DNA from 2 places in the Lactobacillus sp. A27 genome. Region 2 is predicted to be linked to the other one. Evidence: riboswitches for the same ligand, from Rfam matches in the RefSeq annotation. Region 2 holds a riboswitch; the other holds the start of a gene.

Region 1 (12,801 bases), on a different contig from region 2:
AAAGTCAGCGCAAGCAGTAAAAAGAAGTTGGCGATTAACGGCGCACTACCGTTGGCGGACGATTTGCTGGAGGATTATTGTTTTAGCCGTTTTATCTGCAGCAGTCATGATAATTTTCTATTTAGCAATGTATTGCCTGCAGCTATTAGTTGATTTATTACCTGGGAAATGTCCGTTAATTGTAGCCATTATCAATCTTTCGCTTGTTCAAATTATTAGTGAAGTAGCGTTAGTCTATGTTAGTGTACTGGACTTATCTATTATTTTGAAAGCTTTAAGGCAAGAAAAGATAAGTCAAACAGGTAAAACTAAAAAGATAATTCTAAGTACATTAGTTGTGTTTGTACTAGTAATGATTAATGCAATATCCACCAATTATTTATATTTGACTAGTGTAAATGCTAAAGCGCCAGTAATTATTTCTCATCGCGGCGTTGATGATAAAAATGGCGTACAAAACACGTTACAGTCATTAAGAAAAACGGCTAAAGAAAAGCCGGACTACGTTGAAATTGATGTTCATGAAACTAAGGATAAAAAATTTATCGTAATTCATGATGAGAATTTATTGAAGCTAACGGGAGTTAATAAAGCCCCGAATGATTTAACTTTACGGCAATTAGAAAAGTTAACTGCCAAAGAAGACGGCTATCATGCTAAGTTAGTTAGCTTTGATCAATATCTTGAGGAAGCCAAAAGACTGCATCAAAAATTGCTAATTGAAATTAAAACGACGGCTAAAGATTCGAAGAAAATGCTGCAGCGCTTTAATCAAAAATATGGCAAAACGATTCTCAAAAATACGTATCAAGTACAATCACTCGACTATCGCGTGGTTGAAGGACTGCACTTAATTAATCCACGTTTGGTTGTCTTTTACATTCAACCTTATAATTTTACTTATCCGCAAAGTGTTGCTAGTGGATATTCAATGGAATATTCTACCTTGAATTCAGACTTTATTTGGCAAGCCCATTTGCAGGATCGTCCTGTTTATGCCTGGACAGTTAATGACGAAAAATTAATGAAGAAGATGATGTATCAACAAGTTGATGGCTTAATTACTGATCGAGTTGATTTAGCTAAAAAGGCAATTAAAAGTTTCCAAAAGGATGCTAGTTATGCTACGCGAATCTTAAATTATATTGTTGTCCTGCATCTGCCGAAAAATTTTGAATCTGCATGAAGACTTGATCTGAAGGGCTGGACATGGTAAACTATACTAGATTTTCGAAAATCTGAAAGGAAGTATAGCATATGCGTAAAGGTGAAAATTACAACACTGGTTGTGAACCAAACCAAAGACCTAAGAACAAGAGAAACGCAAAGAAGCGTGTTGCTCACGTAGCAGCAGTTGTTGCTTTCTTGAACAAGGCCGCAAAAGACGAAAACAAGTAATTTCGTTTTTTAAAATTAAGAAACAGAGGAGGGCTACTAAGAGATCGTTAGATTTGTTAGTAGCCTTTTTTCATGCAATGGGAATTTTGAGAAGGGTAGGTTATGAATAAAAAATATATTAGACTAGTATATTTTGCACTGCTGGCAGCACTGCTTTTTCCAATTATTACATTTTGGCTAGCGGATTCTTTCCAAATTAACGTGATTAACGGTTTGTTAATGATTTTTGTATTAGCAATCTTCGTTGGCCTATTTTCAGCTAGATACTTAGTTAGTTGGCTGATTATTATTTTGACTACAGTTGCAGTTGCTTTTTTGCTGCTGGGGTATGTGGTAATGGCAAGTACTGAAAAGACATTCTTGATTATTGCCTTTCCGGTTGAAGCAATTTTATTAAGTGTGGTGCGACACCATATTTTGGACTGGAGTATTGTCTTTGGTCGTGAAAGCGATGCTAAGCGTTTGATAGGCCACTATGATTTAAACGTGAAGCTGCAGACTTATTACAATGCAAGTAAACTTTATGAAGATTATCTGAGAAAGATGAAACGTTACCCTGACATGAATATTTGGGTTAATGCGGAATTGATCAGTTGGGCACATCACCAACAAGTCGAAGAGCACCATCCACAATATCATGCCAAGTTATTACGTGAGATTGCCAAGATTTTAAAGGAGACACGCCTAAGATGCGAGTTTATCTATTACACTGGCGATGGTAAATTCTTGATCCTTTCACCTAGAGTTACAGATGAGATGTATAAGGAATTAGATGAGCAAGCTTACATTGCTTTGCAAAAATTGGATACCGGAATTCCGTTGATGCTTAAGGTAGCAACTCAGAAAGTAAACTTGCAAAACTGTGAAAAGTTTTCTGATCTGGACAAGCTCTTTAAGCATTTGGAACGAGGCCTAGAAACAGATATCATTGTGGAATATTTGAAGGCTGATCAAAATGACTAATTGGTTTTACTTTTTGGCAGTTGGCATTACGTTGATTTTTAGCATCTGTTTTTTCATCATTTTCTTTTGTACATTAAAAATTTTAAGTAATGTGAACCAGACTTTGATTAAATCGAAGAGGAAGAATGACAATGAGTGATGTAATGCAGATAATTACGTTGATTTCGATTTGGCTATCGCTGCTCATGTCGATGGTTACTCTAAGTGGGGCAATTGCATTTTGGCTAAAGCACAGCAAGGTTTTAGTTAAAATCACACCGCTTCCTCGTTATCCTAAAGTGACGATCGTTGTCCCAGCCCATAACGAAGAATTGGTAATTAAAAATACGGCGACAGCAATTTTGAATCTTAATTATCCTAAGGATAAATTAGAAGTCTTATTTTACGCGGATAACTGTGAGGACCATACTGCTGATGTTCTAGACAGTGTTTTAGCAGAAGAAAGGTTTAAAAATCGTAACGCTAAAGTAATTAGACGAACCGGTACCGGTGGTAAGGCCGGAGTTTTAAACGATGCCTTGAAAATTGCTCACGGTGAATACCTAGGCGTTTATGATGCAGATGCCATGCCTGAAAGCAATGCGCTGTACTTTTTAGTTCGAAAAGTGTTGGAAAATCCTAAGCGTTATATGGCGGCTTTTGGTAGAAATAAAACGCGTAACGCTAAGCAGAACTTTTTAACTAGATGTATCAACCAAGAGATCGTTGTAACGCAGCGAATTCAACACTGCGGTATTTGGCAATTGTTCAAAATTGGCCGAATTCCAGGTACTAATTTCATTATTAATAAAGAATATGTAGAATCAATCGGTGGCTGGCGTAATGGTGCCTTGACCGAAGATACCGATATTTCCTTTAAGATTATGGGCTCAGGCAAATTGATTGCACTGGCTTATAACTCTGAAGCTTTCCAGCAAGAACCAGAAAGATTGAAGGACTATTACTTCCAGCGTTTGCGCTGGGCTAAAGGCAACTACGAAGTGGTCATCAACAACTTCAAGCACTTGTTTGATCGAAGCAATTGGCGCGTAAAACTAGAAGCGTTTTATTACTCATGTACTTTCTTCTGGTTTAATGCCGCAATTATTTTGTCTGACATTATTTTCTTAGCCAATGTGATTGCAATGATCGTCCACATTTGGCAGCCAGGAGTGCAATTGCCATTCACAATTACTTCAAGCAACATCTTGCTGGCACAGATTTTGTTGCTTAATTGGCTACTGATGATTTTGCTTTATATTTTGCAAATTTATGCGGCCATGTGTACGCAGTTTGGCCAGGCAACTACTGGGCAAATTTGGCTAGCCTTGGCCTCATATTTCTCATATTCGCAATTGTTTATCGTAGTTTCCGTTCATGCAGTATGTTCAGTTACGGCCGATAGATTGTTCCACCGTGATAGTACTAAGTGGGTTAAGACGAAGAGATTTGCCGATTAAGGAAGAAAAATGAAGAGACTAAATCATAATCATCATTTATCCCTGTATTTTATAGTTATTATCGCTATTTTTTCAGGGATTATGGCATATGTACGATTGCAAAACGGTAGCCAATTGCGCCACAATTTTTATAGACAATGGCACGAAGATTACGTTGTTAAAGTTAATAAACAAGAGAGTTTTATTGATACGACGCCAAAAACAAAAACCAGAACCGCGCTATCTGAAGGGCAAGGCTACGGCATGTATATTGCTGTTTTGTCTGCTAAAAGAAAGTGGAGCAAGAAAGAATATTTTGATCAACTGAATAATTTTTATCTCAAGCACCGCGAAACGATTAATAAAGACAAGACAGCATTAATGTCTTGGCGTGCCGTTGAAAATAATGGTCACTGGACGATTAATAAAAATAGTGCCACAGACGGTGACTTATTTATTGCCCAGGCATTATTACTAGCCAGCAAGCAGTGGCATGATGATAAGTATCAAAAAGAAGCGCATGCCATTTTGCAAGATATTTTGCGCTATGAGTACAATCCTGATACTGAAACGCTGACTGTCGGAGACTGGGCTGATTCGAAGTCCAAGTACTACAATTTAATGCGGACTTCTGATGTGATGCCGGAATTCTTCGACAACTTTTATCAAGAAACAGATGATAAGCGCTGGCTCGTGATCAAAAATACGATGCTTAAGCGACTTAACCAGCTCAGTCATCAAAATAAAACTGGCTTAGTGCCTGATTTTGCTTGGGTAAGCAAAAATGACGCCAAACCGGTTAAGCCCAAGACTATTTCAACAGAAAATGATGGCTACTATTCTGCTAATGCTTGTCGTGTTCCGATGATGTTGGCGGGATGCAATGATCGCTCAGCACAGAACACTTTAAAGAGGATGCTTAAATTCTTTAGTAAGCAAAACACCATAACAGCAGGCTATACTCTAAAAGGCAAGCCATTAAACAAGTACCAGTCTGCCAGCTTCAGTGCACCGATTTTCGATGCCGTATCGTTCAATCGAAATGAAGGCTATGACGATTTGTTCATGTCTCAGCAGTATATTTTTACGCGTCATTTACCGCGAAATAATTATTATGATGCCGCATTGACGACAATGGCTGCTTTAGATGCTGATAAGCTATAAAAAAATCCCACAAAAGTGGGACTTTTTTTATTTTTGTTTTTATTTATTCACTTGTTCTTGCATCCCGGCAAATGCTCGTCGCAAAGCTAGGATACCGACCATTATGGCAGCTATATTTGCATCTTATTTTGATTTTTGATAACATAGTAAAAATTTTTAAACATTTTTAGCAATAAATTTTTAAGAGGAGGACAAAAAATGGGATTAAATGCATACATTCAAGGTTTTAACAGTTTAGAGTCAATCGATCGTGCACCAGGTTACTTCAAGTACCACCACCACTCAGTAGCTGATCACTGCTTCAGAACAGCTGAACTCGCACAAATGATGGGTGATATCGAAGAAGTTCACGGCAATAAGAAGATCAATTGGAAGGCCCTTTACGAAAAGAGTTTGAATCACGATTATACTGAACGTTTCATCGGTGATATTAAGACACCGGTTAAATACGCTACTCCTCAACTTAGAAAGATGATTGGTGACGTTGAAGAAACAATGACCACCAAGTTCATTAAGGATGAGATTCCAGAAGAATTTCAAGAAATTTATACTAAACGTCTCTCAGAAGGCAAAGATGATACTTTAGAGGGTAAAATTTTATCAATCTGTGATAAATTAGATTTGTTATATGAAGCTTATGGAGAAATCGAATTAGGTAATCCGAACCCGGTTTATATGCAAATGTTCAAGGAAAGTCTTGAAACGATCAAGAAGTTCGACGATTTAGTTTGCGTACAATACTTTATTAAGAAAATTTTGCCAGATCTTTTTAAAGGTGATTTCGCGGGAAAGGATAAGATGCAACGAATAGCTTTTAGCATTCTATTGTTAGGGGATGATTAGGTGAAATTTCAATGTAGTTCATGCGGGCTACGCATGGACTCTTTGCATTTTAAGCAAGAGGGGTTAATGAATCCTAAGTTGACCAGTATTTGCGACATTTGTATCACGCGCAACCTGAATCCGGAAGATTACGCAAATGATGCGGTCGCAACTTTTGCTCAAAGCTTGCTTTACACGTTTGTCGGTGCAAAGAAACAAGATCAATCAGGTTTTATTGTGAAAAATAAAAAGGACCGTAAAAAATACGAGGCCTTTTTACAAGATTATGATGGCAATGAAATCGCCCGCCAACAGATTAAAAGGTCTGATTTGAATTTGGCGGTAATTAAAAGCGAAGATGGCAAGCTTAATTATGTGCCTAACCAAGGCGTAACTTTTGAGCAAAATTTAAAGGGAATGGATTTGGAGATCAATTTCCAGTTAAACGAAGTTGATTTTATTGATCGTGAACGCATTCGGGCCAAGTATAAATACCGCTGCCAATATTGCGGCAGACGTGGCCGCAGCGTAGATCATAAGGATCCTGTTTCTCTTAGTCACAACAACAGCTTAGATAATTTAACTTTAGCTTGTGCGGAATGCAACCGAATTAAGTCGGATATGCCTTATAAGTTGTTTATTCAACTTAATGATCAAATTTCTGAGATCAATAAAAAGCTAGTTAAGTATGAAGATGCGCTGGGTACTTTGAGAGAAGAATTTGAGCATCGTCGGCGCTATTTAGCGGCTCAAGTACACCTTAAGGGTGTGATCAATGATCCTGAGCTAAATGCGATTAGAAAGCAAAATAAGAGCTTACAGGATGCCATTGATAGTTTACAAAGTGATTATGATGATTTGCGTCAAACGCGCAAGATGTATTTTGATACGGGCTGGAAATTAGCTCGCATTAAGGAAAATAAGGATATTATTTAAAACGTAAAAAAGCGCTATTTTTTGTAAACTCAATTTAAAATAGAAAATGAGTTTTAAAAAGATCATCCCCATATAGGAATGATCTTTTTAATTTTGATCTATCTAATTCGATCTTCTGGATCAAATAAATATTTGTCCCATTTAACTTCATTTTGGACAGTAGGGTGGAAGAGCAAGAATGCTAGCAACAGTTGACCAACGTAAGGAATTACGCCCAGCCACCACCAACCACCGTTAAAGCCTGCGTCGTGCAGACGACGAACAGTGTGACCTAATTGTGCTAAAAAGGCCCAAATAGCTGCTGCAATAAAGAAAATAATAAAAATGATGAAGATTACACCGATTACCTTGGCATCGCCAGAATCAAATTCAGTAACGCTGAAAGGAGCTAAAAGCATGAAAGCAAGTAGGTAACAAGCAAGTACGCCGATTGTCATGATAACTTGGCTAATTGCAGTACCTACCCAGAATGAGGTTCTAGTAGATCTAGCATCCCACTTGAAGCAGTCAAAGAAGTGTTCCTTCAAGATTTGACCAATAGTTGGTATAGGAACATTACTTTTTGCGCCGTCCTCAGGATAATCTTGATCGCTGAACAAGTACTTGCCCCATTTAACCTTGTGTTGGACAGATGGTTGAAGTACTAAGTAAAACATAAACATTGTGCCATAACCAGTGAAGGTAGCCCAGTACCAGTAGCCGCTGTAGCCAACGTCATGCAAACGACGGATCATTTGACCAAGACCAGCTAGAAATACCCAGACATAGATAGCAATCGCAACCACAGCGTCGATTACTCTGATACCCGGATTAAGGCCTTCATTGAAAGCATAGAAGCCAACTACAATAGCTAAAATGGCAATAATGAAGTTGGTTAAGACGCTCCACCAGTAGGACTTACGAGTGGTTCTTGCGCTCCAATCGAAGGGATGCAAGTAGGTTTCGTTTAAAATTTGACCAAAACTTTCTGCGGGTGGTTTTGGTAAATCTTCATCATACGATTTGACGAAGTAATACACTCTTTCATTCATAAATATTCCTCCAATTAATTTTTTATTAATTATAAACTAAAAAAGCAGAGAAGTAATCAAACTTCTCTGCTTTTAAAATTTTAAAAGTCCATTTTTCTGAAGTTACTCAGGAACTTTTGTGTTTTTTCGTTCTTTGGATGATCAAAGATTTGATCAGGTGAACCTTGTTCAGTAATGATACCGTCACTGATGAACAATACACGGTCTGAAATGCTCTTGGCAAAGCCCATTTCGTGGGTAACGATCACCATCGTCAAACCGGTTGTAGCAAGCTTTTGCATAACGTCTAGTACTTCGCCAACCATTTCTGGGTCAAGGGCACTAGTTGGTTCGTCGAACAATAAAACTTCTGGATTCATTGAAATCGCACGGGCAATAGCAACACGCTGTTGTTGACCACCAGATAATTGTTGTGGTTTAGCCTTGATAAATGGATCCATACCAACCTTTTTAAGGTTCTCCATAGCAATCTTACGTGCTTCGTCTTTTGAACGCTTGAGGACCAATTCTTGGCCGATCATGCAGTTTTCCAAAACATTCTTGTTTTCGAATAAGTCGAATTGCTGGAATACCATGCCGACCTTGGATCTAAAGGTATTACGGTTGTAACCAGGTGCCAAAATGTTTTCACCGTGGAAATCGATCTCGCCACCAGTAGGTTCTTCGAGCAAGTTGATGCAGCGAAGGGTAGTAGACTTACCACCACCGGAAGGACCAATGATGGTCACGATCTCGCCTTTGTTGATATCGAAAGAAATGTCCTTCAATACCTTGTGAGCCCCATAGGACTTTTGCATATGCTTTAAACTTAAAATTACTTCGTTTGATTCAGTCATTAATTGTTTGCCTCCGCATCTTTTGGAGTACCAACTTGAACTTGGTTAGCCATCAAGTTGTAGTTCTTTTTACCTTCAAGTTTCTTTTCAATAAAGTTGAAGATTCTGGTAATAGTAAATGTCAAAATTAAGTAGATTGCTGAAATCATTAAGTAAGTTGGGAAGAACTTGAATGATTGACTGGCAATAGTAGTACCAACGAAGAACAATTCAGAAACTGAGATGATACTCAATACTGAAGTATCCTTGATGTTAACGATAAATTCGTTGGTGATTGATGGTAAACAGTTTCTAATAGCTTGAGGCAAGATGATGTGCCACATTCTTTGGTTGTGAGTCATACCAAGTGCACTAGCTGCTTCAAATTGTCCTTCTGGAGTAGAAATAATACCACCACGGATAACTTCGGCAAGGTAGGCACCAGTATTGATTGAAACAATGATTAAAGCGGCAATAGTTCTGTTTAAGTTTAAGTGCCAGAATTGAGCAATACCGTAGTAAATTACAGCGGCCTGAACCATCATTGGAGTACCACGGAAAATTTCAACGTAAACTGATAATAACCATTTTACGAAGTTTAAAGCCCAACGCTTACCGCGAGTAGTTGGGGTAGGGATGGTACGAACGATACCTACAAGCAAACCGATAAAGAAACCAACAATAGTACCAACTAAGGCTAAAAGTAAAGTCATACCAATACCGGACATGATCATGCCACCGTATTGCTTCCAGGTAGTTACTAACCAGTTTTCCTTCTTAGTTTCGTTACCAGCCTTAGGTTGTTCCTTAACGGCTTGTGACATCAATTGATCACGCTTTTTGTTAGAAATAGTTCTTAAAGTAGCGTTAACTTCGTTAAGTAATTTAGTGTTGCCCTTTTTAACACCAATACTAGTTACGGAATCATCATGATCAACGTGGAAACCAGCCATCTTGTTCAAGTTAACGGCAATGATGTTAGGGTTAACGCTGTGGTAACTTTCGAATTCGATGTCTTCTGCAACATAACCATCGATGGTACCAGAAGCTAAACTTTGACGCATGGCTGAGAAGTCACGCATAGCTGGTTCACGCTTAGCACCCTTTAATTGCTTGATTAAATCGTAGTGCAAAGTACCTTGTTGAGCAGTTAACTTAGCACCCTTAAAATCAGATAATTTCTTAGCATTTGAGTATTTACTTGCTTTATTGGTAATAACAACGAAAGTACTCTTTCTGTATGGCTCTGAAAAGTTGATAGCCTTACGTCTTTCAGCAGTAGGACTCATACCAGCGATGATTAAATCAATTTTGCCGGAAGTTAAAGCAGGTAATAAACCATCCCATTGAGTCTTTTCAACCACAACTTTTTTGTGAAGTCTCTTACCAATAATTTTGGCGATTTGAACGTCATAACCATTTGCATAAGAATTTGAGCCATCAATTGGCACAGCACCGTTTGTCTTCTTAGGTTGAGTCCAATTGTATGGTGGATAGTTAGCTTCCATACCTATTTTTAATACGCTGGAATCTTTTTTAGCAGCTTGAGTCTCTCGGCTGTTAAAGCTGAATCCAATAAATAAACCGATCAGGATTGTTAGTAATGCTGCAATCCATCTAAATCTTGACTTCAATGAAAAACCCTCCAATGTTTTCAACATAAAGCCAATACAATAAAGCGTAAATAAAAACCTCGGTGCTTCATCAGCAACGAGGTCATAATCATCAGTATTAAAACCAAATCTTATAGCGCTCCCTGGGGACTAACCAGGACAGTCTATAGAATATTGTTCTATAGCCCAACAGATCAACACGCGAATGTTAAATCCATTTCGGCGGCAGCCCTAAGATAACCTTCATTGTCTTCGCGGACTCTGAATTATCTTGTGGTTGTCGCAACCTCTATTGCATTGGAAAATTATTTAACTATGGAAAGATAATAAAAGAAAAATTAAAATATGTCAAGTCCATCCATTATCTTTAGCATAATTTCTCTTTTTCATATCTGAAACGTAAGGATTTCCAGCTACGTAATAACGTAGTTTTTTATTAGCCCAAATAGGATCAGATTGATTAATACCCACGCGTTTATCTGCAATAATCTCTTGGGCAGGTTTTCTGTGTTTGTCTTCAAGATCAATTATAAATGGAGAATCAGAAAGAAAATGCAAATTCCAATTCTTGTCGTGTATTCCAAAAGCCTGCATCATTTTGGCTGGGCCATTAGTAAGCAAAACGCCGCTTTTGCCGTTTCTGTTTTTAATCATAGTATCAATTCCCCAAACAGGTTCAATTGCTCTGATAAGAATCCCTTGTGGTTCATTTTCTTCTTGACAGGCAACATCAAAAAAGAAATATTGTCTTTGTGCGTAGATATAAATGGTGCCGCCGCGGCGGTAAAGTCCTTCGTTAGCGGGACTGCGATGACCGCCATAAGAGTGGGCTGCACGATCATCTTTGCCCATGTACGCTTCAGCCTCGACAATATAGCCACCTAATTTTTCTTTTCCCTCATTATAAATAAGAGGTCGTCCAATTAAATCGTGTGTAATTTCATCAGTTGGACGATTAGTAAAGTAATTTGTGTAGTTCATTTAACGCCTTTCTGGTTTAAATTTTTTAATCTTAGTTATAGACTAATCTAAAAGAGAGGATTCTTTCAAATGAGTGAAATAAAATTAGTAAGAATTTATGATCATGAGCAACCTGCTGGCTATAGAATATTAGTTGATCGTATGTGGCCACGAGGAATAAGCAAAGTTAAAGCGGCCCTGGATGAATGGGATAAGCAGATTGGACCGACAAATGATTTAAGAAAATGGTTTAATCATGAGGATGAGAAGTTCCCGGAATTTGAACAAAAGTATATTACAGAATTAGATGCCAATGATTTTATGCCTGAGTTTATCAAAACTGTACAAGAGAAATTGAAAATAGGTGATGTACTCTTTCTTTATGGGGCTAAAAATAGGGAACATAATCAAGCGGTTGTTTTGAAGAAATATGTAGAAAAGAAATTGAAGTAAATAAAGAAGCTTATCATAACAGATAAGCTTTTTTATTTTAAATATGCTTATGTCCATGACGTTTAACACGCCAGAAGTGGAAAAGAATAGTCAAAGTTAAAATAGTAAAAACAATGATGGCGAAAACCATGTTTGGTAATTCAAAACGAAGAGGTGGAAGTGCTAAAAGTAATTTTAAGGCGATAATCCCAATTAATAGATAAGCCATTGGCTGTAATTCAGGGATGATATCCATTAATTTAATAATTATTTCGGCAACCCCTCTCATGCAGAGAATACCGATCATTCCACCGATTAAAACTACGACAGGATTACTTGAGACAGCTAATGCCGCCAGAACTGAGTCGATAGAAAATACGATATCCATGGATTCAATTGAGATAACCGTTCGCCAGAATAAAGACAAAACGTGTTTCTTCTTTTTCTTTCCTTTATGGTGAGCGGCCTCACGCTCTTCCTTTTCTTTTTCACGTTCAGCGGCTTGTTTAGGGTGACGCTGATCATAGAAAAACTTAAAAGCTAGGTAGAATAAATAAATACTACCAGCTAATTTAATTTCCCAAAAATGAATTAAATATGTTCCAATTCCGATAACAATAAAGCGGAAAAGGTAGGCACCCCATAAACCATATAATAATGATTTTTCCTTTTCTGCTTTTGTAGGCAACACTTGCGTTTGTGCTGCTAAAACTACGGCATTGTCAACGGAAAGCAAACATTCCATTAAAATCAGGGTTAGGATAATCATCCAATCTTTACCACTGGTTAAAACATGAGTCCAGTTGCCTAGGTCAAAAAATGGGGCATACATTTTAAAGATTGCCATGCATATGACTCTTTTCTAAATCAATTAACCTAACTTTTTCTTTTTGTCCTAGACGATAAGTTCCCACTTGATTATTGGAGAGAATAACTCTGTGGTCTGGAATAAAAATCAAAACAGGATTTAACGCTACCGCATGTGCTACTGCGCGTGCAGAAGTAGCGTTAGGTAATGATGTTGCAATATCACCGTAACTGGCTGTAAAACCATATGGAAGATTTTGCACAACTTGTAATGTTTTTCTTTGGAATTCAGTGCCAAATTCAGAAATATCAATCGGAACATCAAACTTTTTTCTTGTTCCAGCGAAATATTCTTTTAATTGTTCAATATATGGAGCTAATTTTTTAGGATCATGTACAAGCATTCGGTGAGGATAAAAGCTAAAAATGGGAGAAACGCTTT
Region 2 (12,801 bases):
TTGGAGAAAGTCCTGCAACTACTTCAAAGCCTGGCATATTATTAACTAAATTCACGGCTTTTTGCCCCATGGCCCCCGTAAAACCTGCAATTAATACTTTTTTAGTCATTTTCAAGGTCCTTTCCTAAATCTAGTGGCAATTTTTGCAATAAAGCTTTATCTTCTAAGCCTAAATGCTGGGCTAAAGTTACTTTTTCTTCATCATTCAAGGCAACTAAAGGCAAACGACAATCTCCTGTTTCAAAACCTTGTGCATTTAAAACTGCCTTTACTGGTGATGGAGATGGATACATGAACAGAGCTTGCATTCTAGGCGTTAACCAACGTTGAATTCTTGCTGCTTCGGGATATTTTCCTTCATATAAAGCATCATACATCCGGCGCATTTCTTTAGTATAAATATGAGAGGCTACGGAAACGACACCATTTGCTCCGAGCAATCTTGCAGTTAAGGCTTGGGTATCTTCTCCGGTAAAGACTTGAAAATCTGCTGCTTTATGATCGATGATGTATTCCATTTCTTCAAGGGATGCACATTGCTTAATTCCCTTAATATTATCTAATTTAGATAATTGAACAACCGTCTCTTTTTCCATCTTAACGCCGGTTCTGCCTGGAATATTGTAGATTAAAATTGGCATCTTAACGTTGTCATTCACTGCAGTAAAGTGAGCAACCATGCTGCGTTGATTTGGCTTATTATATGGCGGTACAACAACCAATGCATAATCAATGCCGTCAATTTCTGCCACTTCATTGGTAAATTTAATTGTTTCAGCAGTATTATTGCTACCAGTTCCGGCAATCACAACAGCACGGCCATTAACGATTTGACCAAAGTGTTTATACAATTCGATCTTTTCATCATGAGTCAAAGTCGGGGTTTCACCGGTCGTACCACCTATCACAAAGCCATTACAGCCTTGCTCAATTAAGTAATTGGTTAATTTTTCCAAACTATCAAAATCAATCTTTTTATTCTCATCAAATGGCGTCACAATTGCCGTCAATAAATCTGCATCAATTAATGTAGCCATATTAGTTCCCCATTCTATCGATTAAAAATCCCTTAATTGCGTTAACTCCGCGCATAATACTCTTTTCGTCTGGATTCAAAGTTGCTGAATGCAGCTGTGAATTTGGATCACCAACACCTAGCCAAAACATTGTTCCTGGAAATTTGGCAAGTAAGAAGCCAAAATCTTCTCCTGTCATTTTTGGCTTAGTTTCAACAAAATCCACTTCCGGATTATTCTTCATATAATTAATGAAGTTTTTAGTTAGCTCTGGATTATTTTCTACTGGCCAATAACCACCCTGATTTAACTCAAGATTTACTTTCATGTTATAGCTACGAGCTATACCTTCACATAGATCACGCAACCGTTGATCAATTTGCAGAATCATTTTTTGCGTTAATCCGCGAATTGTTCCTTCAATCCGAGTCTGTCCAGCGATTACATTTCTAATAGTTCCAGCTCTAACCTTACCCAAAGTGATAACACCGCTTTGAATTGGATCGATACTTCGTGAAATAACCGTTTGTACTTGCATAATTAGACTAGCAGCAGCCACCACAGTGTCATTAGCATTCTGCGGAAAAGCCGCATGACCGCCCTTACCAACCAAATCAATGTTAACTTCAGTAGTTCCTGCAAATAATGTACCTTCACGACAACCAATTGTTCCAGCCGGTAATTCAGGGTTATCATGCAAGCCATAGAATTCATCAGGTTTAAACTTCCCCTGAAAGATTCCTCTTTCATATGCTTTTTTACCGCCACTTTCACTTTCTTCAGCTGGCTGGAAAAAGAACAGCATATTATCCTTAGGCTGATTTTCACTGAAATAACTAAGTAGTCCTAATGCAACACTCATGTGAATATCATGACCACAGGCATGCATAACTCCTGAATGCTTTGACGAAAAAGGTAAATCTGTTTTCTCCTCAACTGGTAACGCATCAATATCGGTCCGATAACCAATTGTTCTTTGCGGATTGCTTCCTTTAATTAGTACCAAAATCGCTGTTGGTAATTCTTCTGGTACTTTTACAGTTAAAAACTCTGAATTAAATCCCTTAATTACTTCTAGTAAATAATCATGTGTCTCTTTTTCTTGTAAAGCTAATTCAGGAATTTCATGCAAATGCCTTCTAATTTGAATTAGCCCGCTTTCAGTTAAAACTGCCATAATTAAATCTTTCTCAAGTTATCTTCTAGTCCTGTCTTGCTCTCAGTTTGATCGTCAACCTTTTTAATTACCTTAGCAGGAACGCCAGCTACCATCGTATGTGGTGCTACATCATGAGTTACGACTGCACCAGCGGCAATTACGGCACCTTCACCAACATGGACACCTTCGATCACTACTGCATTGGCACCCATTACTACGTTGTCGTCAATCTTAACTGGAGTAGCAGAAGCTGGTTCAATTACGCCTGCTAAAACGCTGCCTGCACCGATATGGCAATGCTTGCCGACGATTGCACGTCCACCTAAAACAACCCCCATATCAATCATGGTATCATCACCTATTTCAGCACCGATATTAATAATCGCACCCATCATGATGACTGCATTTTTACCAATAGCTACCTGATCTCGAATAATAGCACCTGGCTCAATTCGCGCATCAAATTTCTTCATATCAATCAGAGGCACAGCTGAATTTCTAGCATTATTCTCAATACGATAATCTTGAATCTTGTTGTAATTTTCTTTTAAAAATGGTTCAACATCTTTCCAATCACCAAAAAGCACTCCGGAATGTGCTTCAGTGAAATTGTCGATTCCTTCTGGAAACTTAATTTGATCAAGTCGTCCCTTAATAAAGACCTTAACTGGCGTTTTTTTAGGAGCATTGCCAATATAATTGATAATACTTTTTGCATCTAATTTCGTCATAATCTTTCCCCTTTAAAAATTAATCTTCATTATTATATGGTTGATCTAAATGAACTAAATCTTCTAGACTTTCTCGTTTAATGACTAGTTGAGCCTTGCCCTTTTCTGCAAAAACAACAGCTGGACGAGCATTGCGGTTATAATTTGAAGCCATTGAATAACCATATGCTCCAGTATCAAGCATTGCTAAAAGTGAGCCTGATTTAGTTGCTGGAAGTGCTTGATCTTCAGCTAAGATGTCACCACTTTCACAATATTTACCAGCGATTCTGACATGTTCAGTCAATTCAGCTCGAGGATCAGTAGCCAAAACTGTTTCATATTTTGCATCATATAGAGCTGGACGAATATTATCACCCATACCGCCATCTACGGTTACATATGGACGATGACCTGGAACAATTTTGCGACTCCCTGTTGTATATAAGTTATAACCGGCTGGTCCTACGATAGAGCGACCAGGTTCAATATCAATTTCTGGAAGTGGAAATGAGGCATTCTTAGCTTCTTCTTTGATAGTTTTAACAATTGCCCTAACAAATTCTTCTGGCTTTAATGGATTATCTTCTGCAGTATATTTAATACCAAAGCCACCGCCGACATTAATTACTTGAGCAGTATAACCATATTGACTACGCCAATTTTCAGCAATTTCCATTAATTTTTTAGCAGCCATTTCAAAACCATTCAATTCAAAAATTTGTGATCCAATATGAGCATGTAGCCCGATCATATTCATTCTTGAGTTAGCTAAAACTTGTTCTAAGGCTAAATCGGCTTGACCAGATTCTAAGTCAAAACCAAATTTACTATCGACCTGACCTGTTTGATCATATTCATGTGTATGAGCTGAAATGCCTGGCGTAATTCTTAACATGACATCAATTTTGGTATCTTGTTCACGTAAAACCTGATCCAATAACTTAATTTCATGAAAATTATCAACAATAATTTTGCCCACATGATTTTTAACGGCCATTTCAAGTTCTGACTTGGACTTATTATTACCGTGAAAACTGATTTTCTCTACTGGAAAATGTGCTTTCAAGGCTGTATATAACTCTCCATCTGAAACCACATCAGTGTAAGCTCCTTCTGCTGCAGCTAGTTGGTACATCGCTATACAAGCAAATGCTTTGCTGGCATAACTGACGGCATACTTTACATTTTCTTCTTCAAAAACCTTTTTAAAAGCTCTAATTTGATTACGAATTTGCTCTACATCGTATACAACAAGAGGTGTGCCATACTTTTTAGCTAATTCAACTGTATCAACACCGCCAATAGTTAAATGTCCTGCTTGATTGATCTGATTTTCTAAAATTTGTGAATTCATATCTTGCCCCTAGTCTCTATCCATGCGAAGCACCCAATAAAAAAATCCATTGTCTGCGCTAAACAAACAATGGATTAGTCTTCACTTAATCTAATGGTCGATAGCGCTCCGCGAATTTTGTCCGCGACAGTCCGTAATTTATTCAATCACGACCCAGCTTATCCCTTTAGCCTGGTTTAAGCTTCGGCAACCTCCCCTTTCGCAATTAGTCTTCGTTTTGCCTAACTCGTAATTGCTACTTATGTCAGTTGCGCCTCTTCGATTTACATGTAGTCTACATTCTTATTAAATTTTAGTCAATACTTTTTTATTGATTTTTAATTTATACTATATATGCTTTTCTATTCAAGGCCGGTATTTTCAACTTTTTGTTGCAAGATTAAAAAATAATGCTAAAATTCAAATTAATTTAGTTTGGATCCATTTTTAAATTAACGAATTATGAAATTTCACTTTAAGGGGATTATGTTATGAAAGTAGTTAAGTTTGGTGGTAGCTCTTTAGCTAACGGACAAAATGTAGAACAAGCATTAAATATTATTTTAAGTGATCCTGAAAGACGCGTAATCGTAGTTTCTGCGCCAGGTAAAAGAAACGATGACGACATCAAAATCACAGATCTTTTAATCAAGTACGCCAATATGACACTTAAGAGTGAAAATACTGATGAAATCGTCCAAACCATTTTTATGCGTTATCAAGAAATCGGGCATTTCTTTGGTGTAGCTGACGAAGAACTTAAGGTTATCAAAGATATTCTTTTAGCTTTACCTAGCAGAAATTATCCTAATTCGAGCTACTTAATGGCCGCTTTTAAAGCTCACGGCGAGCGTCTTAACGCCCGTTTAATTGCCATGATATTGCAACATCAAGGTGTTAAAAGTCGCTTTCTTGATCCAACAGAAGCGGGTTTAATCGTTACAGGCGAACCTAACGATGCATTGGTCAATCCGGAAAGTTATCTCAATCTTGACCAAGTAAAAATAGAACCTGATGAACGGGTTATTTTCCCTGGATTTTTCGGTATCACCCCATCAGGTAATATTGCCACATTTTCACGTGGTGGATCCGATATTACTGGGGCGATTCTAGCTCGCGGATTTCATGCAGATATGTATGAAAACTTTACAGATGTTAACGGAATTTTTGCAGCTAATCCGCATATTGTAGATAATCCACAATCCATTAGGAAAATGACTTATCGCGAGATGCGAGAACTATCTTATGCGGGCTTCTCTGTTTTTCACGATGAAGCTTTGATTCCCGCTATTCAAGGCCAAATTCCTATCAACGTAAAAAATACTCATGAGCCTGATCAACCTGGTACTATCATCGTTCCAGACAAGGACTTTGTACCAGATAATGTTATTACTGGTGTAACCAGCCAAAAACAATTCTCAGCTCTTTATTTGCATAAATATTTGCTAAACAAAGAAGCTGGTTTTACTTTACGTATCCTACAAATCTTGTACAAGCACAATGTGCCATACGAACACATGCCTTCTGGTATTGATGACATCACAATTATTTTTAACAATGATTTCCTAAATGATCAGCTAATTGATCAAATTTGTAATGAAATTCAAGCAACAATCAATCCAGATCAACTTGAATGGATTGACGATTATGCCATTATCATGGTCGTTGGTGAAGGAATGAAGAAATATCATGTTGTTAGTCGCCAAATTTTAGATTCTTTAGGTGATCACGATATTTCACCTCGCATGATCAACCAAGGTGCATCCCAAATCTCAATGATGATCGGAACCAAGAAGGAAAAGGCAGACGAAGCAGTTAAAATTATCTATCAACAATTTTTTACGAAGGGAGAAAATCATGGTTAAGTTATTAAAAGTACATGGGTCACAAAATCATTTCTTTATCCTTGATCAAACCGAATTGAAGCAAGAATTGTCTGATTCTGAACTAAAAGAATTAACTATTAAGCTTACAGATTCACAAACTGGTCTTCTTGACGGTGCAGACGGTGTATTAGTAGTCAATAAGCCAGTCAGAGAAAATGCTTTGGCCCAAATGCGTGTTATCAACGCCGACGGTAGTGAAGCTTCAATGTGTGGCAACGGGCTTAGAACTGTCGCTCGTTATTTAAGTGAAAAGTACCAAAAAACTAATTTCTTGGTTGATACAATGAATGCTAGTCTCCGCGTTAGAAAAGACGATGACTTTGCCCCAAGCGTTCCTGCCTTTGCAGTTGAAATTTCGCCTGTCCATTTCAATAAAGAAGCCTTGCCATTTGATAATTTAGGACATGATCGTCTAATAGATGATTTTGCTCCTGAACTTTATCCCGGTTTACGTTTTTCTTCTATTGCCGTGCCGAATCCCCATTTAATTAGCTTTGTTAATCAAAAACAAATAACAGGTCCTATCCTAGGAATCGTCGGTAAACGACTCAATAGTGAGAATCCTTACTTCACTGATGGTGTTAATGTTAATTTTGCTCAAATCCTTGATAAGAATCGCTTATTTGTGAGGACTTATGAACGCGGTGTTGGCTTTACCAATGCTTGTGGAACTGGAATGTCTGCTACCTCATTAGCATTTTGTTTAACCAAACCAGAAATGGCAGAATTTGACACACCAATCAACGTTTACAATCCAGGCGGCATGGTAAAAACCATTGTTCACTATGAAGACAATAATTACTGGATTGAACTCATTGGAAATGCGACCTTTACTCATCAAATTTCTATTGCTGAAGAGGATTTAAGAAATAGGAACTTTGCTAATGCACAAATTACTGAAACTAATGAGCAAACCGCCTATGAAAGATTTGTCGATAATTTACCTAAATTCAACGACATTACAACTTTAGCGTAATCAAAAAGACTTGCTTTTTTTAAAGCAAGTCTTTTTTGTATTTAATTTAAATCGGTTAAACCATGTTTTTTCTTTGAAGTACGATAAAAAATATAAGCTATTAAACCAAAGAAAATAGGTCCAAATCCAGTCCAGAAAGCTGTCGCATATCTGTGTTCCAAAATTGGTTGTAAAACTGTAAATATAATACCCGTGCAAACAATTATTTCAACAAATACTACCAGCGCTACTGTCCATTTATAATTCGTAAATACTCTAAATTTACGCGAATAATCTTTCTTTAAGAAAAATGGAAATGCACCTATCAAAAAGATATATGGCGCAGTTGCAGCAACATTACCCATATCGGTCAAAATTTGATAAAAGCTTGTAGCTGCACTACCACCGAAGGAAACGACCGCAATTAACAAGCAGACGAAAACAGTTTGAGCCCACATTGCATTAGCAGGAATGCCATGTTTGTTTAATTTAGTTGCAGCCTTCGGCCAAAGACGTGGATCAGATCCCATGATAAAGGACTTAACGGGTGAATATAGTAATACGAAGAAAGCACCCATCATTCCCATTAATCCTGATAAGGCAATTGCTCTCGTAAAGATTTTACCAATCATTAAACTAGTCTGCGGATCCAAATGTAAGGCGGTACCGAACGCTTTACCCAAAGTCCCGTAAACCACATAAGTAATATTACCTGTGTTAGCACCGGTTTGAACGATATCCTTTTGATAATTAACCGAAAAACCGGTCATAAAGATCATTAAAACATAAGAAATAATCGTAAACAAACTACCGATAATTAAGCCCTTAGGGAAATCTTTTTCGGGATGCTTCATACTGTCAATTACCCCACCTACGGTCTCCATACCACCATATGCAAATACTGCATAGACAACAAAGGAAATAATAGTAATTGGAGTTTGGAAATCCTTATTAGGTGAAATAATAAAACTCTGCCAACCAGTGATTGGCTGTGCTAATTGTCCATGATTCATAATGATGACTAACAAACTAGATAAGATAAAAATCGAGTTCATCCCGATCATAAACCAGCCACCAATTGAGGACATGATCTTAATTCCAGTCATCCCTCTTGAAGACAAGTATGTAGATACAATCATGAATAGAATTGCCAATACACCTATTAGCTGTGTTCCATGTAAATCAAATAAATTCCAACTCTGAGTTGTATCTTTACCAAAAACTAGCGCTGAAATCGAAATCCAGAGTCTTGAGGCACTAGATACTAGCCAAAGTACCCAGTTAGCCAGCCAAACAAAAGTCCCGATAAAGGCCCATTTTTCGCCAATAGAGCCCGCAAGCCAGGAGTAAATTCCACCTTTTGCATCGTGAAAGGCTGAACCATATTCTGCCATCATTAATCCAGCTGGAAAGAAAAAACAAATTCCGGCTAAAATAAACCAAATAATTCCGGCATAAGTCATTTGCCGGTATGAAACCGAGACATTACCGAAACCATAAACCGTAGTTATGATCATTAAAACCAGGCTTAAAGTAGTTAATGTCTTTTTCTGTGTTTTATTATCATCCAAGATGAAGCCTCTACTTTCTTTACTACACTTTCAATTTTAGCACCCTTTCTTTTAAGTAAATTTATTCTAATAATCATCTCATAAGAAAAAGCTGCTAACCTCAGTTAACAGCTTTCTCATTCTTTATTTACTAATTTTTTCTTCAATCCAGTTGCCCAGTTCTGCAACATGCAATTTAGTTACGGAACTGAATGTCAAAACCGTTACATGATCATAATTAAGATCTATGTTCTTTTTCAAACGGGACATTACTTTATTTACTTGGCTCCTTTTTATTTTATCAATCTTCGTACATACAACTAAAATAGGTAAATTCAGATATTGAGCATAATTATACATTGCAATATCATCTTTAGTTGGTTCATGACGCGAATCAATTAAAATTACTAATCCCTTTAAGTTGGGTCTTGTTTCCAAGTAATCTTGAATCATCTCACCAAATTCTTGGCGTTTCTTTTGCGAAACTCTTGCATAACCATACCCTGGTACGTCTACAAGATAAAACTCATCATTTACTAGATAGAAATTCAAGGTTTGCGTTTTACCAGGCTGTGAAGAGGTTCTAGCCAAGTTTTTTCGATTAAGTAGAGTGTTAATCAGACTTGACTTTCCAACGTTTGAGCGGCCTGATAATGCAATCTCAGGCAAATCATCCTTAGGATATTGATCTTCTCTAACTGCACTGACAGCATAACTACTACTTTTAATTATCATTAGCGCCTACCTGTGCTTTACTACTTTCTTTTTTATCCTTTTTACGAATAACCTTAGGTTCAGCATGACGCGTAATTACATCTTTGGTTACCTCAACGGCTTCAATGTCTTTTTCACTTGGAGTCTTGTACATGATATCCATAATTGAATTTTCAATTATAGTTCTTAAACCACGTGCCCCCATATTTCTTTGAATTGCCAAATCAGCAATTGCTTTAAGCGCACCATCAGTAAACTTAAGGTCAACACCATCAAGTGAAAGTAGCTTCTTATATTGCTTAACCAAAGCATTCTTTGGTTCAGTTAATACTCTTACCAAATCTTCACTGTTAAGCTTATCTAAAGTTGTGATAATTGGAATTCTACCAATAAATTCAGGAATCATTCCAAATTTAACTAAATCTGCTGTAGTTAAATGACGAGTCCAATCATCTGCATCAATTTTATCAACTTCATTTTCAGCACCGAAACCAATCGTCTTTTTACCTAATCTATTCTTAACGATTTGTTCAATACCATCAAAAGCCCCACCAACAATAAACAGAATGTTAGTGGTGTCCATCTTGATCATTTCCTGTTGTGGGTGCTTACGACCACCTTGAGGCGGAACTGAAGCAATAGTACCTTCTAAGATCTTCAGTAATGATTGTTGTACACCTTCACCTGAAACATCACGAGTAATTGAAACATTCTCAGATTTCTTAGAAATTTTGTCAATTTCATCGATATAAATAATGCCGCGTTGAGCACGTTCCAAATCGTAATCTGCATTTTGCAATAATTTTAGCAAGATATTTTCTACATCTTCCCCAACATAACCAGCCTCGGTTAATGTGGTTGCATCTGCAATTGCAAAAGGTACATTTAAGATTCGAGCTAAAGTTTGAGCTAAATAAGTCTTACCTGATCCAGTAGGACCAATCATTGCAATATTAGACTTCTGTAATTCTGTAGAAGAATCAACATCCATTTGACTGATTCTCTTGTAATGATTATAAACAGCAACAGATAATACCTTTTTAGCACGATTTTGGCCAATTACGTATTGATCAAGTTGTTTTTTAATTTCCATTGGTTTTGGTAATTGACTTGCAGTTTTAACAGAATCTGCACGTAATTCATCATCAATGATTTTTTTAGATAAGTCAACGCATTCATTGCAAATATAAACGCCATTACCAGCGATCATTTTTTTGACTTGGTCTTGAGTTTTACCACAAAAAGAACATTTAATCTCTTCTTGATCTGTAAACTGATTTGCCATTATATTTCCTCCCTATACCTACCAAAATAGATTATCATAAATTAACATATTTTGATAAATATTAAGCTTAAATATCAAAAAAAGCGGCCTAAAGCCGCTTTTTAATGAGAAATCAGTAATAATTTATTTATTACTTACTTTCCTTCTTGTCTTCTGCTTCTTTTGCTTCAAGCTTTGCCTTAGCAACTTGCTTAGCATTATCAGTAACAAGATCCATAGCCTTACGTACAGTGATGTCGTGACTTAACATGTCGTCTGACAAAGTGTTACGTACAGTCTTTTCATCCATGTTGTATTCAGCAGCAAGGTCCTTGATTTCCTTATCAATTTCTTCCTTGGTTGCCTTAAGGCCTTCTTTTTCAACAATAGCTTCAAGAACTAAGTTAGTCTTAACTCTTTCAGCAGCGTTCTTAGCAAATTGTGAACGTAATTGTTGTTCATTAGTATTGGTCAACTTGTAGTAAGTTTGTGGATCAATACCTTGACGTTGCATGTTACCTAAGTATTGGTTCAATTGAGTATCAACGTCGTCTTGAATCATTGCATCAGGAATTTCATCAACAGTAGCGTTCTTTACTGCACCTTCAATAGCTGCTTCTTGAATAGCATCGTTTGCAGCTTGTTCCTTTTGATCCTTCAATTGCTTCTTGATCTTGTCTTTTAATTCATCAAGAGTATCTACTGAATCATCAACATCCTTAGCAAACTCGTCGTCTAACTTAGGAAGTTGCTTTGACTTAACTTCGTGAATCTTAGTTGCAAAGTGTGCTTCTTTACCTGCTAAATCCTTTGCACCGTAATCCTTAGGGAAGGTTACAACAACATCAACATCATCGCCTGCTTCGTGACCGATAAGTTGATCTTCAAAGCCAGGAATGAATGCGCCTGAACCTAATTCAAGTGAGTAGTTTTCAGCTGAGCCGCCTTCAAATTCCTTGCCATCAATAGTACCCTTGTAATCGATGGTTACAGTGTCGCCCTTAGCTGACTTACCCTTCTTAAGTACAAGTTCAGCATTTTGTTCACGGCGCTTATCAAGTTCAGCATCAACGTCTTTTTGGTATACACGAGTATTTTGCTTTGGAACTTCGATACCCTTGTAGTCGCCTAACTTAACTTCTGGTTCTACAGTAACAGTAGCCTTCATAGTCCAGTCTTTATCTTTGTCCATTGATACTGGAACAATTTGTGGTTGACCAACTGCAGCAATACCTGCTTCCTTAACAGCAGCAGAATATGCATTTGGCAATACAATGTTTAAAGCATCTTCATATAATGCTTCTTCACCATAGTATTGATCAAAAATAACACGAGAAACGTGACCCTTTCTAAAACCAGGAACACGTAAGTTTTTCTTAACTCTTCTAAAAGCTTGATCCAAACCTAATTTAATTTCATCTTTTGAAATATCAAAAGTAAGTTCACCGGTTGTTTTACCGGTCTTTTCCCATTTTACAGACATTAATAAAATACCTCCAATGTCAAGTTTGAGTTTGCTTCTTGCATACTAAGTTATCTTACCTTAAACTGGCACAAAAAACAAATCTAAAAGAAAAAAGATGCGCTCCTGTGAAGAAGTGCATCTTTTTTGCTATATCGTTAGAAATTAGTCAAGGATTTCAGTAACCTGACCGGCACCAACGGTACGACCACCTTCACGGATGGTGAACTTAGTACCCTTTTCGATGGCAGCTGGCTTAATCAAAGTAACAGTGAATTCAGTGTTATCACCAGGCATAACCATTTCAGTACCTTCTGGCAATTCAATTTCACCAGTAATATCAGTGGTGTGGAAGTAGAATTGTGGACGGTAGTCTGAGAAGAATGGAGTGTGACGTCCACCTTCTTCTTTCTTCAAGACATAAACTTGTGCCTTGAATTCCTTGTGGGTTTGGATTGAGCCTGGAGCAGCCAATACTTGACCACGAACAACTTGGTCACGGTCAATACCACGAAGCAATACACCAACGTTATCGCCGGCTTCACCTAAGTCCAAAGTCTTGTGGAACATTTCCAAACCAGTAACAACTGACTTAAGAACCTTGTCTACCAAACCAACGATTTCGACTTCATCGCCGACCTTAACAGTACCACGGTCGATACGACCTGAAGCAACAGTACCACGACCAGTGATAGTGAATACGTCTTCAACTGGCATTAAGAATGGCTTGTCAGTTTGACGTTCTGGAG

The links. A riboswitch is a leader RNA that binds a small molecule or an ion and turns the genes downstream of it on or off. The one in region 2 is predicted to bind lysine.
Region 1: another riboswitch for lysine. It lies ahead of JEM49_RS01055 (ABC transporter substrate-binding protein/permease); the one in region 2 lies ahead of lysA (diaminopimelate decarboxylase).

What each region holds. Positions count from the first base shown of each region.
Region 1 is NZ_JAEHNT010000006.1:26,371-39,171, forward strand. It holds gene JEM49_RS01010 (glycerophosphoryl diester phosphodiesterase membrane domain-containing protein) at 1-1,186, shown strand, start outside; gene JEM49_RS01015 (hypothetical protein) at 1,258-1,398, shown strand; gene JEM49_RS01020 (hypothetical protein) at 1,501-2,361, shown strand; gene JEM49_RS01025 (glycosyltransferase family 2 protein) at 2,493-3,800, shown strand; gene JEM49_RS01030 (glycosyl hydrolase family 8) at 3,810-4,943, shown strand; gene JEM49_RS01035 (YfbR-like 5'-deoxynucleotidase) at 5,142-5,786, shown strand; gene JEM49_RS01040 (HNH endonuclease) at 5,787-6,701, shown strand; gene JEM49_RS01045 (DUF805 domain-containing protein) at 6,800-7,732, opposite strand; gene JEM49_RS01050 (amino acid ABC transporter ATP-binding protein) at 7,813-8,568, opposite strand; gene JEM49_RS01055 (ABC transporter substrate-binding protein/permease) at 8,568-10,181, opposite strand; lysine riboswitch at 10,287-10,460, opposite strand; gene JEM49_RS01060 (DNA-3-methyladenine glycosylase) at 10,509-11,141, opposite strand; gene JEM49_RS01065 (DUF488 domain-containing protein) at 11,211-11,573, shown strand; gene JEM49_RS01070 (TerC family protein) at 11,611-12,399, opposite strand; gene JEM49_RS01075 (methylated-DNA--[protein]-cysteine S-methyltransferase) at 12,386-12,801, opposite strand, start outside.
Region 2 is NZ_JAEHNT010000084.1:3,068-15,868, forward strand. It holds gene dapB (4-hydroxy-tetrahydrodipicolinate reductase) at 1-109, opposite strand, end outside; gene dapA (4-hydroxy-tetrahydrodipicolinate synthase) at 102-1,037, opposite strand; gene JEM49_RS08775 (N-acetyldiaminopimelate deacetylase) at 1,039-2,193, opposite strand; gene dapD (2,3,4,5-tetrahydropyridine-2,6-dicarboxylate N-acetyltransferase) at 2,196-2,906, opposite strand; gene lysA (diaminopimelate decarboxylase) at 2,926-4,242, opposite strand; lysine riboswitch at 4,336-4,508, opposite strand; gene JEM49_RS08790 (aspartate kinase) at 4,713-6,086, shown strand; gene dapF (diaminopimelate epimerase) at 6,079-7,083, shown strand; gene yjeM (glutamate/gamma-aminobutyrate family transporter YjeM) at 7,125-8,633, opposite strand; gene yihA (ribosome biogenesis GTP-binding protein YihA/YsxC) at 8,757-9,347, opposite strand; gene clpX (ATP-dependent Clp protease ATP-binding subunit ClpX) at 9,337-10,611, opposite strand; gene tig (trigger factor) at 10,742-12,073, opposite strand; gene tuf (elongation factor Tu) at 12,218-12,801, opposite strand, start outside.